One region of the Priestia flexa genome, then DNA from elsewhere that is predicted to be linked to it. Evidence: riboswitches for the same ligand, from Rfam matches in the RefSeq annotation. Region 1 holds a riboswitch; each other region holds the start of a gene.
The links. Region 1 has a riboswitch for thiamine pyrophosphate ahead of tenA (thiaminase II). Riboswitches for the same ligand answer to the same signal wherever they lie in the genome.

Region 1 (3,157 bases):
CTTCATAATACCTTTAATAGCTAAACCTACAAGAAAAGCTAGTGAAAAAGCCGGTATTGTTACTGAAGGCAACAACGTTTGACCTAGCTCACTTAAATAGTAGCCACCTAATGCGATAATTGTCACTAAAGCCACATGTAAGACAAGTGGATCAACAGCAATCGATGATACCGTATCCATTTTTGTAGAAGTGCGCTTTTCAGGGGGGATTAATCCTGTTCTTAATTCTCGTGGTAAGTCTTCAAATCTTGCAAGATAATTTGTTTCACCTTTTTTCGAATAATATTTAATGAACGCCAACCCTACTACGATTGAGCAAATAACACCAATTGTTGCTGATGTCATCGCTAGCGATAACCCTTCTTCCCATCCTTGCTTTGCAAACGCGTCTCCGACAGCAGCCGCTGTTCCATGTCCACCGATAAATCCTGCTGCTAATAACAAGCCAAATCCTAAGTTTAAATCTCCCCAAACGTTATTTAATAGCAGCAATGAAAATAGTAAACCGACGCCCCACATTGCTAGCATAATCATTTGAGAATACGACCACATACTACCTACGCGACCCGCTATTTCTTTAAACTTTACACTTTGAGTTGCAATTGGAATTGCACCAAAAATAACCGCGATTAGAATACCTGGATAAGTTCCAATTTGATCAGTGAATGGAATGAGGCCAATACCGTTTGGCCCTAATGCTAAACCCAATATTCCGGCAATAATACTCGCAGGTAAAAATAAGTTTTGTACCCACCTGACCTTTGCTCGAATAATGGTACCAGCCACTAATAACAGTGAGATGAAACCAAGATCCACAAATAAATCCCATGCTGATAGATTCATTAAACAACCTCCTTAAAAAATATAATTCCTACTAAATTGACAGGACTAATTTATATTAAACTAGGCAAACTGAAAAGGCCATTTAGCTTCAGCTAAATACCTCTTCAATTTGTAGCTTAATTCTTTAATTGAGCTTGTTTAAACGTAACGAGCTTACAATTATTATAGCATGATAGCACAGCCTTTGCACATTCCGACAAGATTCGTGACAATTTTCTCATTTTTTCATTAACTACTTCAATCGTTTAGTTACTAGTTTCATAGGTAATTTATCTCGTTTATTTTTTAAAAAATATCACTATTCAAACTACTACTTTCCGTTACTTTTGAACCATTCTTTCTAAACTTTTGTATAATTCTTTTTTTTATGTTAAATTGAATAAGAATAAAATGAAAGAATCCACTAGGGGTGCCGTTTGGCTGAGACAAGGAATCTTGATCCCTTTGAACCTGATCTGGCTTATACCAGCGTAGGAAAGTGGTACGGCGTTGTCGTGTAATACACCAACAACTGTCTTTACCACTCCATATAATGGGGTGTTTTTTTGTTATTGCCTACGTTTATAAGTGCGTTCCTTGTGGATTCAATTAGGGAGGAATATCAATTGTCATTTTCAGCTCAATTACGCAAAGAAGCAGCTTACATTTACGATGCCATCTTGCAACATCCATTTGTTGCAGGTATTAAGGAAGGAAAAGTTCCAAAAGAAGCTTTAATTCATTATGTGTCACAGGATTATGAATATTTAACTGCTTTTGTTCGCATATACGGTGCGGCGTTAACAAAATGTAGTACCCGTGATGAAATGGAAGTGTTTAATAACGGTATTTCAATTGTTTTACATAGTGAAGTCCATCCTCATAATAATTTTTGTAAAGTAGCTGGCATTCGTTATGAAGATATGAAGCATCAGCCCTTAGCACCAACAGCAAATCATTATATTAGTCACATGATGACGGTCGCACATACAGGGACACTAGGTGAAATTATTGCTGTGCTACTGCCATGTCCATGGACATACGTTGAAATTGGCGAGCGCATTGCAAGCGAAGTGAACTTAACACCGGATCACCCTTTTTACGAATGGATTTCCTTTTATACCAATGGAGAAATGAAAGAAACGACAAAATGGTTTTGTGACAAATTAGATGAGTTAGCAGAAAAAGCTTCAGCTGAGGAACGTAGACGTATGAAAGAGCATTTTATCAAAAGTTGCGAACTTGAGTATCTATTTTGGGACATGGCCTACAAACAAGAGCAATGGCCTCTATCTCAAACCATCGTGCACTCATAACAAACAGGGCTTCTTATAAAGAAGCCCTTTCGTTTGACGTTATTTCAAAAACTTTTTAATCGTTTTTAGACTTTGGTTATCAGACGGATACTTAAAGGCAAAATCAAACTTTGTTGTTTGCTTCAGCACGCTTTTAAAGTGTGAAAACGTTTTAAAGCTTGCCTCACCGTGATATTGACCGATTCCACTCTCTCCAACTCCTCCAAATGGCAGGTGCGGCGTTGCCAGGTGCATAATCGTATCGTTAATGCACCCTCCCCCAAATGAAACCGTGTTAATAATTTGCTGCTGAACCTCTTCACTTTCTGAAAACAAATATAGAGCTAGCGGCTTTGCTTTTTGATGAACTGCACTTACGACCTCATCTACACTTTCATATTCAATAAGAGGTAAAATTGGACCGAAAATTTCGTCTTGCATAACGCTTGAATCCCATTTTACTTCGTCTAAGACGGTTGGAGCAATCTGGAGCGTTTCTTCATTATAATTACCGCCAATTACAGCTTTTCCATCTTGTAAAAACTCAATTAAACGATCGAAGTGTCTCTCACTGACAATTCTGCCATAACGCCCGCTTGTGAGTGCATCTTCGCCATAAAACTGCGTTACGGCTTTCTGTAGCTGTGCAATAAGCTGAACCTTTACGTCTTTATGAACTAACAAGTAGTCTGGAGCAACGCATGTTTGACCAGCATTCATACTTTTACCAAACATGATGCGCTTAGCCGCAAGTTCAACATTTGCATCTCTATGCACAATACAAGGGCTCTTACCTCCTAGCTCTAACGTGACTGGAATGAGCTGCTTTCCTGCTTCTTGCATAATGACTTTTCCAACATTGACGCTTCCTGTAAAGAAAATATAATCCAGCGGTTGCTTCAATAAGATTTGAGTCGTTTCCACAGCTCCTTCTATAACTGTAACAAACGAAGGGTCAAACGTTTTGGCAAGCAATTCTTCCATTACCCTTGAAACATTAGGCGTCAGTTCCGACGGCTTAATAATTGCTGTATTGCCCG
Region 2 (3,157 bases), 1.1 Mb from region 1:
AGACTGATCAAAAATATCCATTCTTCTCACTGCAAATGTTAAAATTTCTGTTTCTGATTCTTCCACTGCTTGACGCTGCGTTGTGTAATCTGGAAACTTCCCTGTACCTAAAAGCAAACGAGATGCAAATTCATATTTTCCTATTTTCAACATAACTTTCATCCTCCTCCTACAAATGAAACAATCTCTAATAAATCGCCTTCTGATAGCAACGCTTTTTCATGATCTTGCTTTTGTAAAATTTTTTTATTTAACTCGACAATAACCACTTTCTCGTGTAAATCTCTTGATTCCAATAGTTGAGAAACCGTCTGAATTGAGGAATCTATATCAACGCTTTTCCCATTAATTATTAAGTTCAATACGTTCCCTCCATTTCTCTTTGTAAGCGAAAAGCCGTAAAAAAGGAATGTTTTGGATGTTCACCCATCATTTGTTCCGCCATAATTTTCCCTGTAATCGCACTTAGTAAAATACCGTTTCGGTAGTGCCCACAAGCTAAGTAAACATTATCTAGCTCAGGGTGCTGTCCTAAATACGGCCACCCATCTACGGTTTGCGGACGAAGTCCTGCCCATGCTTTTTCAAACGATGCATTTGCAAGTGATGGAACGAGAGAAATCGCTTTGCTAATTAGAAATTCAATAGCTTCTGCAGATACGTGCTTCGTGTAATCATGGGCGCGCTTTGTAGCTCCAATCACTACTCTTCCTCCTGCTTTTGGAACAATATAAAATCCTTCATCTAAAAAAATAGTCTTTTGAATGCTTGGCTGATTCGTCGTGAGAGATATACACTCACCTTTAATAGGAAACAGATGCTTTGGATGAATAGCGGCCACCAGCTCTTTTGTCCAAGCACCTGCACTTACCATCACTTGGTCGCTGTAAAAGTTGCCCGCTGATGTCCGAACGCCAACTACCTTTTTGTTATCGTATATAAAGTGATGGACATGACAGTTCTCATAAATTGCCGCTTGATGGTATAAAGCTCCGTGTGCCAAAGCATGAGTTAGCTTAGCTGGCATCAGCTGTCCATCTTTTGGGATGCTAATCGCCCCGTATGTATCAGGGGTTAAGAGCGGTTCAGCTTCACTTGCTGCGTCAGGAGATAACCACCTAACGTCTGAATCCCACCGTCTGTGGCGCTCCGCTTTGTCTTGTAGCACGTTTGCTTCAGCTTCAGTTGTTGCTACTTTTAACAAGCCTTTTTGAATGAGCTCAACATCAATATTTGTTTTTTCTTTTAATTCAGCTACCAGATTCGGAAAAAGTGCTCTACTTCGAATGGCTAGTTCCAAAAGAGGCCCTTCTTCATCAATTTCAGCTTGTGCTCCTAATATTCCAGCAGCTGCTCCCGATGCTTCACAACCAATCTGATTTTTTTCCAAAATGGCTACCTTATACCCCATTTTAGAAAGCTGATACGCGGTTGAAGCTCCAATGACTCCACCACCAATAACGAGCGCATCATAATGTGCCTCCATATGTATCACTCCACTTTCGTAGTTGTTCACCGTATTCCTTTGCCGCTTGTAACGGGTTTTCATCTTTAAATACACCAGCCATGACAGCGACGCCATGTGCCCCTGTACTCAATACCTCTCTTACATTGCAAGGCATAACTCCCCCGATTGCAATTACCGGTATCTGCACTGAATCAACGACTTGTTTCAGCTGTTCAAGTCCCCGAGGTGTTTGACCCAGTTTTGATTGCGATGGATAGATATGACCATAAATGACATAGTCGACGCCTGATTGTTCAGCTTCCTTTGCTTCTTTAACGCTGTGTACAGATTTACCAACAATCAATTGCTGAAAATGTGCTTTTACTCCTTGAGCACTTAGACTGTGATAAGCCAAATGCACACCTTTGACTTGAGCAGCAAAAGCTACATCTACTCGATCGTTAACAATTAGCTTTGAAGCCGGAACTTCTTTTTTCAGGTCTCCAATAAGCACTTCTAACTCTCGTGCCGTTCGCTCTTTTTCTCGAATATGGATAGCTCCTACATATGGTTCAATGTCTCTGATAATTTTCAAAAGCTGTTCAAGAGGCTGTTTCCCTGTTGACACAGCGTGTAACTTGGGTACCATAGCATCCTCACCTTTATTTCGACATAAACGTAAAAAACCACTCTACAACGTAGAGTGGTTTGGCATGCATTAATTATGTAAACATGGCTCATCCACTTCCCTACGCTGGTACAAACCAGATCAGGTTCAAAGGGTCCGAATTTTTCGTCTCAGCCATAAAGGCTCCCCTAGTGATTTTTTCTAATATTTTCACTTTTCATTTAGAAGTATAACATATTTGTGAGTGATTACAACCTACTGGACCGTTTTTCTCATGTATTGAGCTAATAATCTTCGAGCTCTTTTTCTTTTTCCCTATGCTCTTCCCACAGAAATGAGCTCAGTAAGATGGCAAATGTTAAAATATAAAATCCGTAGAATAACAAAGCAGCTATACTGTTGACCATTAAAAAGATAAAACTAATGACTTGTCCCGCAATTGTTACAATCAATAAAATATATTTCCATACTTCACGTTTTCTCATTAAACTTATCTCCACTTTTCAAATCCTAATTTCAATGCTCTTCTCTCTATTATAACAAGTTTCGAGTATGAGTAAGGAATATCTGATCAAAATAAAACAATTGTCCCAAAAACGATAAGAGAAGAGCGTCACGTTTGTTAAAGTATCATCGGCTATCTACTTATTCCCTTTCCTTTTTACCCTTAAACTAATCATCTTAAATGTGCTAAGCCCCCTCTTCCTTTTTTAGTCTTCACCCTTTTTCTGATGGTCTACAAAGTACATAAACCCATTGAGAAAAGCCATACTATCTATTAGAAGTTTTTTTATTGACTTTTAACTTCTTCTTGTTTAATATCAATTACGCTATCAAGAAATATAATTCCTATCAAATTACTGGGGGTTTAACAAAAAATGAAAAAATCAGTTGCATTTTTATTCCTTTTATTAGCGTTCACAGTTGTCCTAGCAGCTTGTGGCTCAAATGACAAAGAAACAAATAACGCAAGTAAAAGTGATCAAGATTTATACGAAAAAGTAAAAGAGGATGGCGTTCTGACAATTGGAACAGAAGGTACGTATCCTCCATTTACGTTCCATGACGACGCTAATAAGCTA
Region 3 (3,157 bases), 800 kb from region 1:
TCCTTCTATAGAGATGGAAAAGAGTAAATGCTCTCTAAACTTTTTGTACATACAGTTCGATAAAATGAACCTATAGTTCAAAATGTACCTTAATTATATAGGGGGTATTGTTTGCTCATCAACTGAAATAGAAAAGTTGAGCGTAAAGAAATAGAAAAATGTAAATGATATCCATATGTCGATGTGCTAGCTGAAATATACATTTGTAGCTCTACTCATAAGAACGTGATAGGATATTAACTAGAATTGAGATATAAAGGCGGTATGAAAGATGATTAAAGCAATTGTGTTTGACTTTGATGGATTAATTGTAGATACAGAATCAGTTTGGTATGAAGTATACTGCGATATGCTAGAACCTCGTGGCGTACATTTGAAAATTGAAGAGTTTGCGTCTTATATAGGAACGGATACTAAAGCGCTTTACGACTTTTTATATGAGCAGTTTGGTCGTGAATTAACGAAGGAAGAAATTGCAAAAGAGTCATTAAAGCGTCACCAAGAAAAAATGAAGCAGCTTGCAGCTCGTGAAGGCGTTCTTGAGTATTTAAAAGAAGCGAAAGAATTAGGACTGAAAATTGGTTTAGCTAGCAGTTCAGACCGTGCATGGGTTACGTCGTTTTTAAAGGAATTAGATCTCCTTGGTCATTTCGAAGTGATGCAAACGCGTGGCGACGTGGAAAAAGTTAAGCCAGATCCAGCTCTTTATAAGCAAACAGTTGAAAAGTTAGGCGTAAAACCTTCTGAAGCCATTGCTTTTGAAGACTCAGCCAACGGTGCAAAAGCTGCGATTGCTGCGGGTTTACAATGTGTAATTGTGCCGAATCGTCTCTCTGCACATTTGACGTTTGAAACGTATCACTTACGCATTGCCTCTATGAAAGAGAAGTCGTTGCAAGAAGTAATTGAACAGGTAAGTCATTAAAAAAGTGGAGCTAGCATTAGCTCCACTTTCTATGGTTCTAAGTGTATTTTTGGGAACGGAATATGAGGCGGTTGTATTACTGTCCAACTTGTCAAAAGAAGTAAGTATAGAAAAGGAGGGATTTTAAGCTGAATAGCTCGTCCCTAGTCTTCTATACTTAGTAGGCATCCGATAGAATTAAACATAACGCTATTGTGGCTTTGAAGGTCAAATTAGAATTCTGCAAATTGTATTGAACTATATAAGGTAGTGTGGTACAACTAATAGAGGTAATAATCAGATAGTTTTACAAAAAAATAGTCATTATCAAACCACTAGGGGTGCTTTTCAAAGCTGAGAGAGACGCTTGTCTTAACCCTTATAACCTGAACTAGGTAATACTAGCGTAGGAAAGAGGTATTGTGTGCTACATCTATGACTTTTACGTGATGTAAGAGGGATACATGTGTATATTCAAGCGCTTCTTTTCTATGAAAAGAAGCGCTTTTTTATGTGGTTTAGAAGGAGGGAATTGGCATGAATATTACGGATGTAGTAAAGCAAGTAGATGACAAACGAGATGAGCTTATTGAACTTTTGACCAAGCTCATATCTTACAAAACACCAGCACCACCTGCACGTAATACAAAAGAAGCGCAGAGCTATATTGCGCGGCTGTTGGAAAGCTATGGTTTTGAAACAGATATGTGGGACGTGTATCCAAATGATCCTAACGTTGTTGGAACATTAAAGGGAACAAATCGAAGTGGGTACCAGAGCTTAATTATTAATGGACATATTGATGTTGCAGCTGTTAACGAAGACGAAGGATGGAATGCTGATCCGTTTCAAGCGAGGTGCGGTGAAGAATTTATTACGGGGAGAGGCGCTGCCGATATGAAAGGCGGACTCGCTGGTGCGCTGTTTGCTATTAAGCTTCTACGTGAAGCTGGAGTGGAGTTTCCTGGTGATTTAGTGTTTCAGTCAGTTATCGGTGAAGAGGTTGGAGAAGCAGGTACCCTTGAATGCTGCAAGCGAGGATATAGCGCAGACTTTGCGGTTGTGGTTGATACAAGTGATTTGCAAATCCAAGGTCAAGGTGGAGTCATTACCGGGTGGATAACTGTGAAAAGTAAGCAAACATATCATGATGCCACAAGAAGACAAATGATTCATGCCGGCGGCGGTTTGTTGGGAGCCAGTGCAATTGAAAAAATGACGAAATTAATTGGTGCACTACAAGAGTTAGAGCGCCACTGGGCTGTTGTCAAAAGCTACCCTGGCTTTCCGCCTGGAACAAATACAATCAATCCAGCGGTTATTGAAGGTGGTCGCCACGCAGCGTTTATCGCAGATGAGTGCAGGCTGTGGGTGACCGTTCATTATTATCCAAATGAATCGTATGAAGAAGTAGCGAAAGAAGTAGAAGACCATCTGTTACAGGTTGCAAAAGCAGATCGGTGGCTAAGAGAAAATCTCCCAACGTTTAAGTGGGGAGGAACATCAATGATTGAAGATAGAGGTGAAATTTTCCCTGCATTTGAAGTAGATAGAAATCACCCAGCAGTTCACTCGTTAGTCAGTGCTCATAGAGAAGTGACAATGAAAGAAGCGAAAGTCAACGTCTCTCCAACGGTTACGGACGGTGGCTGGCTAGCTGATGCAGGTATAGCTACAGCTATTTATGGCCCAGGCGAATTAACGGAAGCACACGCTGTTAATGAAAAGCTGTCCGTTGATCAATTACTCGATTACACGAAAGTGATGGTTCAGTTTATTTATGAGTGGCTACATACAAAAAAGGAGAGTGCCTAATGAGATTCAGTGAACGTTTATATGAAAAAGTAAAGCCTATTTGGAAGCAAACGCATGAGCATCCCTTTGTAAAGGGGATGGGAGAAGGGACGTTAGAGCAAGAGAAGTTTCGCTTTTATATGGTACAAGATTACGTGTATTTAATTGATTATGCGAAGCTATTTGCACTTGGAGCAGTAAAAGCAACAGATGTTCAAACGATGGGGAAATTTGCAGCGTTATTACATTCAACAATCAACGAAGAGATGGAGCTACATAGACAATATGCAAAACGTTTTTTAATTACTCCTGAAGAACTAGAAACAGCAGAGCCCGCGCCAACAACGCTTGCTTACACGCACTATATGCTTCACGTTTCTCAAAACGGAACGCTAGCTGAGCTTGTTGCCGCACTGCTCCCGTGCATGTGGAGCTATTGGGAAATTGGCAAAGAGCTTT
Region 4 (3,157 bases), 220 kb from region 1:
AAACCCTAACGATCCTCTATGGGAGTTTTGTTTTGAAGGTGAGCCAATATTTGTTGTCTGTAATACGCCTGTACATGAATTACGAAAAAGCCGAAAGAGCAGCAGTTTCATGATTACATTTCAGCCTAGATGGGTGTTTGAGGGAATGACTCCTCATACAAAAATGGGACAGCAAGTTCAAAAAACGGTTCGGAATCGACTTGAAGATTACGACAAAGTTGAAGCGCATCCTCATCTAGGATGGTATGGAGATCAAGAAAATCATGAATGGAAGCAGTATTTCTTGCGAGATGTTAACAACTCGTTCCCAACAGAATGTCCATTCAAGCTAAAAAGGAGTGAAAGAGATGGAGTTAAAAAAAGCCTTTATTAAAAAAGGAATTGGCGGTGGTCTTGAAGAAGTTATACATGAACTACTTCCAAAACATACCGGTTATGTAGAGGTTCAACATGATGTTGCAGGGCAGGAACACCCAAGTCATACTCACCCTACCGACGAGATTCTTCATATTATTAAAGGATCTATTTATTTTACAGTTGAGGGAGAAACAACTCGGTGCGAAGCGGGAGATCGTATTTATTTACCAAAACACACAAAGCATGCGTCAAAAGCTGATGTGAATGGTTGTACGTATGTAATCTCCATTTTAAAATTTTGATGAAAGAAGTTGATGACTGGAATGATTCAATCAAACCCTGTTTTAATCATAATAGATGTACAAAAAGGTTTTGAACAAGATGCTTGGGGAACTCGTAATAATATTCATGCAGAAGATAATATGCTCACTCTTTTACAAGCTTGGAGGAGACAGCAGTTTCCGGTTATTCATGTCCAGCATGCTTCAAAAAGCGAAACATCTCCTCTTTTTCCAGGGACGGAAGGGTTCCGTTTCAAAGAAGGTTTCGGTCCTGTTGGTGATGAATACTTAATTCGAAAGCATAAAAATAGCTGTTTTATAGGAACAGAACTGGATAACTATCTAAAGGAAAACGGATACGATACGCTTATACTAGTAGGTTTAACAACGAACCATTGCGTCTCTACAACGGCACGCATGGCAGGAAACTTAGGTTATCGCACTTACGTCATCCACGATGCAACTGCGTGTTTCAATCTGTTATCATATGACGGTGAAACAACTTTTGCAGCAGAAGATGTTCATCGCTTAAGCTTATCATCTCTTCACAATGAATTTGCAACGGTTACTTCAACATCCGAAGCCCTACGCGTACTGCAATCCTATCAATATATAAAATGAGGCCTGATGCTTTTGCATCAGTTTTTTTTGTGTAGATTATTCTGACAAAAACAAGTACAATAGAAACATCATTTTGAAAAAGGAGCACGATACATCATGACAGTAATTAGAAAAGCTTTAGCAGAAGACTTACCTACAATGGTGGCTATTTATAATCAGTCAGTACGCCAAAGCGCAGCAACATTTGACTTAACTCCTGTAACAATTGGGCAACGTAAAAGCTGGTTTGAATCTCACGACCAAAGTCAACTGTTTCCACTGCTTGTTGCTGAACGAAATGGTGAAGTAGCTGGATACGCATCTTTGTCTTCCTACCGTGATAAAGAAGCATATATTCGAACAGTTGAACTCTCCGTTTATGTAGATGAAGCTCACCAAGGATTTGGAATTGGTAAAAGGTTAATGGAAGCTATTCTAGTACAAGCAAAAGAGTTAAATCATCACGTTGTTATTTCTGGTATTACAAAAGGAAACGATAAAAGTATTAAAATGCATGAACAGTTTGGATTTACCTTTTGTGGGGAATTTAAAGAAGTAGGATGGAAGTTCAATCAATGGCAAGATGTTCTGTTTTATCAACTGATTCTTTAAGTGAAATTAAATAGTATCTTGTTTGAGAATTATGTTATAATAGAAAGCGTTCTAATAATACATATCAACGTACCACAGGGGGAGCCTGAATGGCTGAGAGTGAACCAATTGTTCTGACCCTTTGAACCTGTTAGTTAATGCTAGCGTAGGGAGTGTGGAGCGTGCAGCTTGTGCTGCCTCCTGTGTTTGTCGTTGAATACTAATGATTTTACAACAGGAGTGAAAAGACGATGAACAAAGGAATGTCTTTACAAGCGAAAATTGAAGTGGCAATCTTTGCAGCTCTAGCAATGATAATTGATATATTGCCATCAATTACAATTGCACCTGCCGTGTCCATATCATTTTCCATGGTACCAATCTTCATTATTTGCTTTCGATGGGGATTTAAATCAGGCGTGGTAGCTGGATTTTTGTGGGGATTGCTACAAGTTGTCACGGGTACTGCTTATGTATTAACACCTCTACAAGCATTTATCGAATATTTTATTGCATTTGCATTCATTGGTCTAGCAGGGCTATTGTCTGGTGCTATTAAGCAGAACTTAGCTACTAACAATCGAACAAAAGCATTTACATTTATTATTTTAGCAATTGTTATCGGCAGCGTTGCTCGCTATTTTTGGCACTTTGTTGCAGGGATTATTTTTTGGGGCTCTTATGCACCAAAAGGAGTATCTGCATTATGGTATTCATTTACGATGAATGGACTAGCAATGGTGGGATCCATGATTGCTTGCCTAATCATTTTAGCCGTATTAATTCCGTCTGCTGCAAGAGTGGTATTAAATCGCGCATCATAAATAAAAGGAATGAAACCTATAGGAGTAACATCCTATAGGTTTTTTGCGTTTTTAAACCAATTTACATGTTTTCAGTGTTTTTGTTCTTTTTATGAAAGGGTTGAGGGTTTTTTTGTAGAATGGTATACTAGGTCTGTTTGTTGGAAGAATATACATACCATTTTTTGTAGGAAGGAATCATGTTAATGAACAAACGTAATCTCCTTTACATGACGATTGCAACATCCCTTTTACTCGCAGGATGTCAGCAAAAAGCTCAAAAAGCAACTGAAGTCGATACGGACTTGATGATTGCAGGAGAGATAGAAAGTCATGATCAAGAAGCAAAGAAAGATGTTGTTGAAAACCAGTACAGATATGATATTTCAGATACAATAGATGAAAAAATAATCTCGCAGTTTATGAATAGCTACTTCAAGGCTTTACATGATGGAATCCTTCATAAATCAGCTAAGTCAATTCAGACATATATAATAGAAGATAGTGAGTTTTATAAACAGCAAG

Region 2: it holds a riboswitch for thiamine pyrophosphate, as region 1 does, so the genes downstream of both, tenI (thiazole tautomerase TenI) here and tenA (thiaminase II) in region 1, are expected to answer to the same signal.
Region 3: it holds a riboswitch for thiamine pyrophosphate, as region 1 does, so the genes downstream of both, LZP85_RS03215 (acetylornithine deacetylase) here and tenA (thiaminase II) in region 1, are expected to answer to the same signal.
Region 4: it holds a riboswitch for thiamine pyrophosphate, as region 1 does, so the genes downstream of both, thiT (energy-coupled thiamine transporter ThiT) here and tenA (thiaminase II) in region 1, are expected to answer to the same signal.

What each region holds. Positions count from the first base shown of each region.
Region 1 is NZ_CP090431.1:1,431,918-1,435,074, reverse strand. It holds gene LZP85_RS07270 (sodium/glutamate symporter) at 1-843, opposite strand, end outside; TPP riboswitch at 1,239-1,337, shown strand; gene tenA (thiaminase II) at 1,449-2,138, shown strand; gene LZP85_RS07260 (aldehyde dehydrogenase) at 2,178-3,157, opposite strand, start outside.
Region 2 is NZ_CP090431.1:311,923-315,079, reverse strand. It holds gene LZP85_RS01660 (thiazole synthase) at 1-153, opposite strand, end outside; gene thiS (sulfur carrier protein ThiS) at 159-362, opposite strand; gene thiO (glycine oxidase ThiO) at 359-1,486, opposite strand; gene tenI (thiazole tautomerase TenI) at 1,470-2,096, opposite strand; TPP riboswitch at 2,177-2,275, opposite strand; gene LZP85_RS01640 (hypothetical protein) at 2,360-2,560, opposite strand; gene LZP85_RS01635 (amino acid ABC transporter substrate-binding protein) at 2,954-3,157, shown strand, end outside.
Region 3 is NZ_CP090431.1:629,847-633,003, forward strand. It holds gene LZP85_RS03210 (HAD family hydrolase) at 272-925, shown strand; TPP riboswitch at 1,232-1,334, shown strand; gene LZP85_RS03215 (acetylornithine deacetylase) at 1,442-2,719, shown strand; gene tenA (thiaminase II) at 2,719-3,157, shown strand, end outside.
Region 4 is NZ_CP090431.1:1,652,142-1,655,298, forward strand. It holds gene LZP85_RS08360 (YqcI/YcgG family protein) at 1-373, shown strand, start outside; gene LZP85_RS08365 (cupin domain-containing protein) at 348-659, shown strand; gene LZP85_RS08370 (cysteine hydrolase family protein) at 681-1,259, shown strand; gene LZP85_RS08375 (GNAT family N-acetyltransferase) at 1,356-1,850, shown strand; TPP riboswitch at 1,918-2,020, shown strand; gene thiT (energy-coupled thiamine transporter ThiT) at 2,081-2,653, shown strand; gene LZP85_RS08385 (TcaA NTF2-like domain-containing protein) at 2,839-3,157, shown strand, end outside.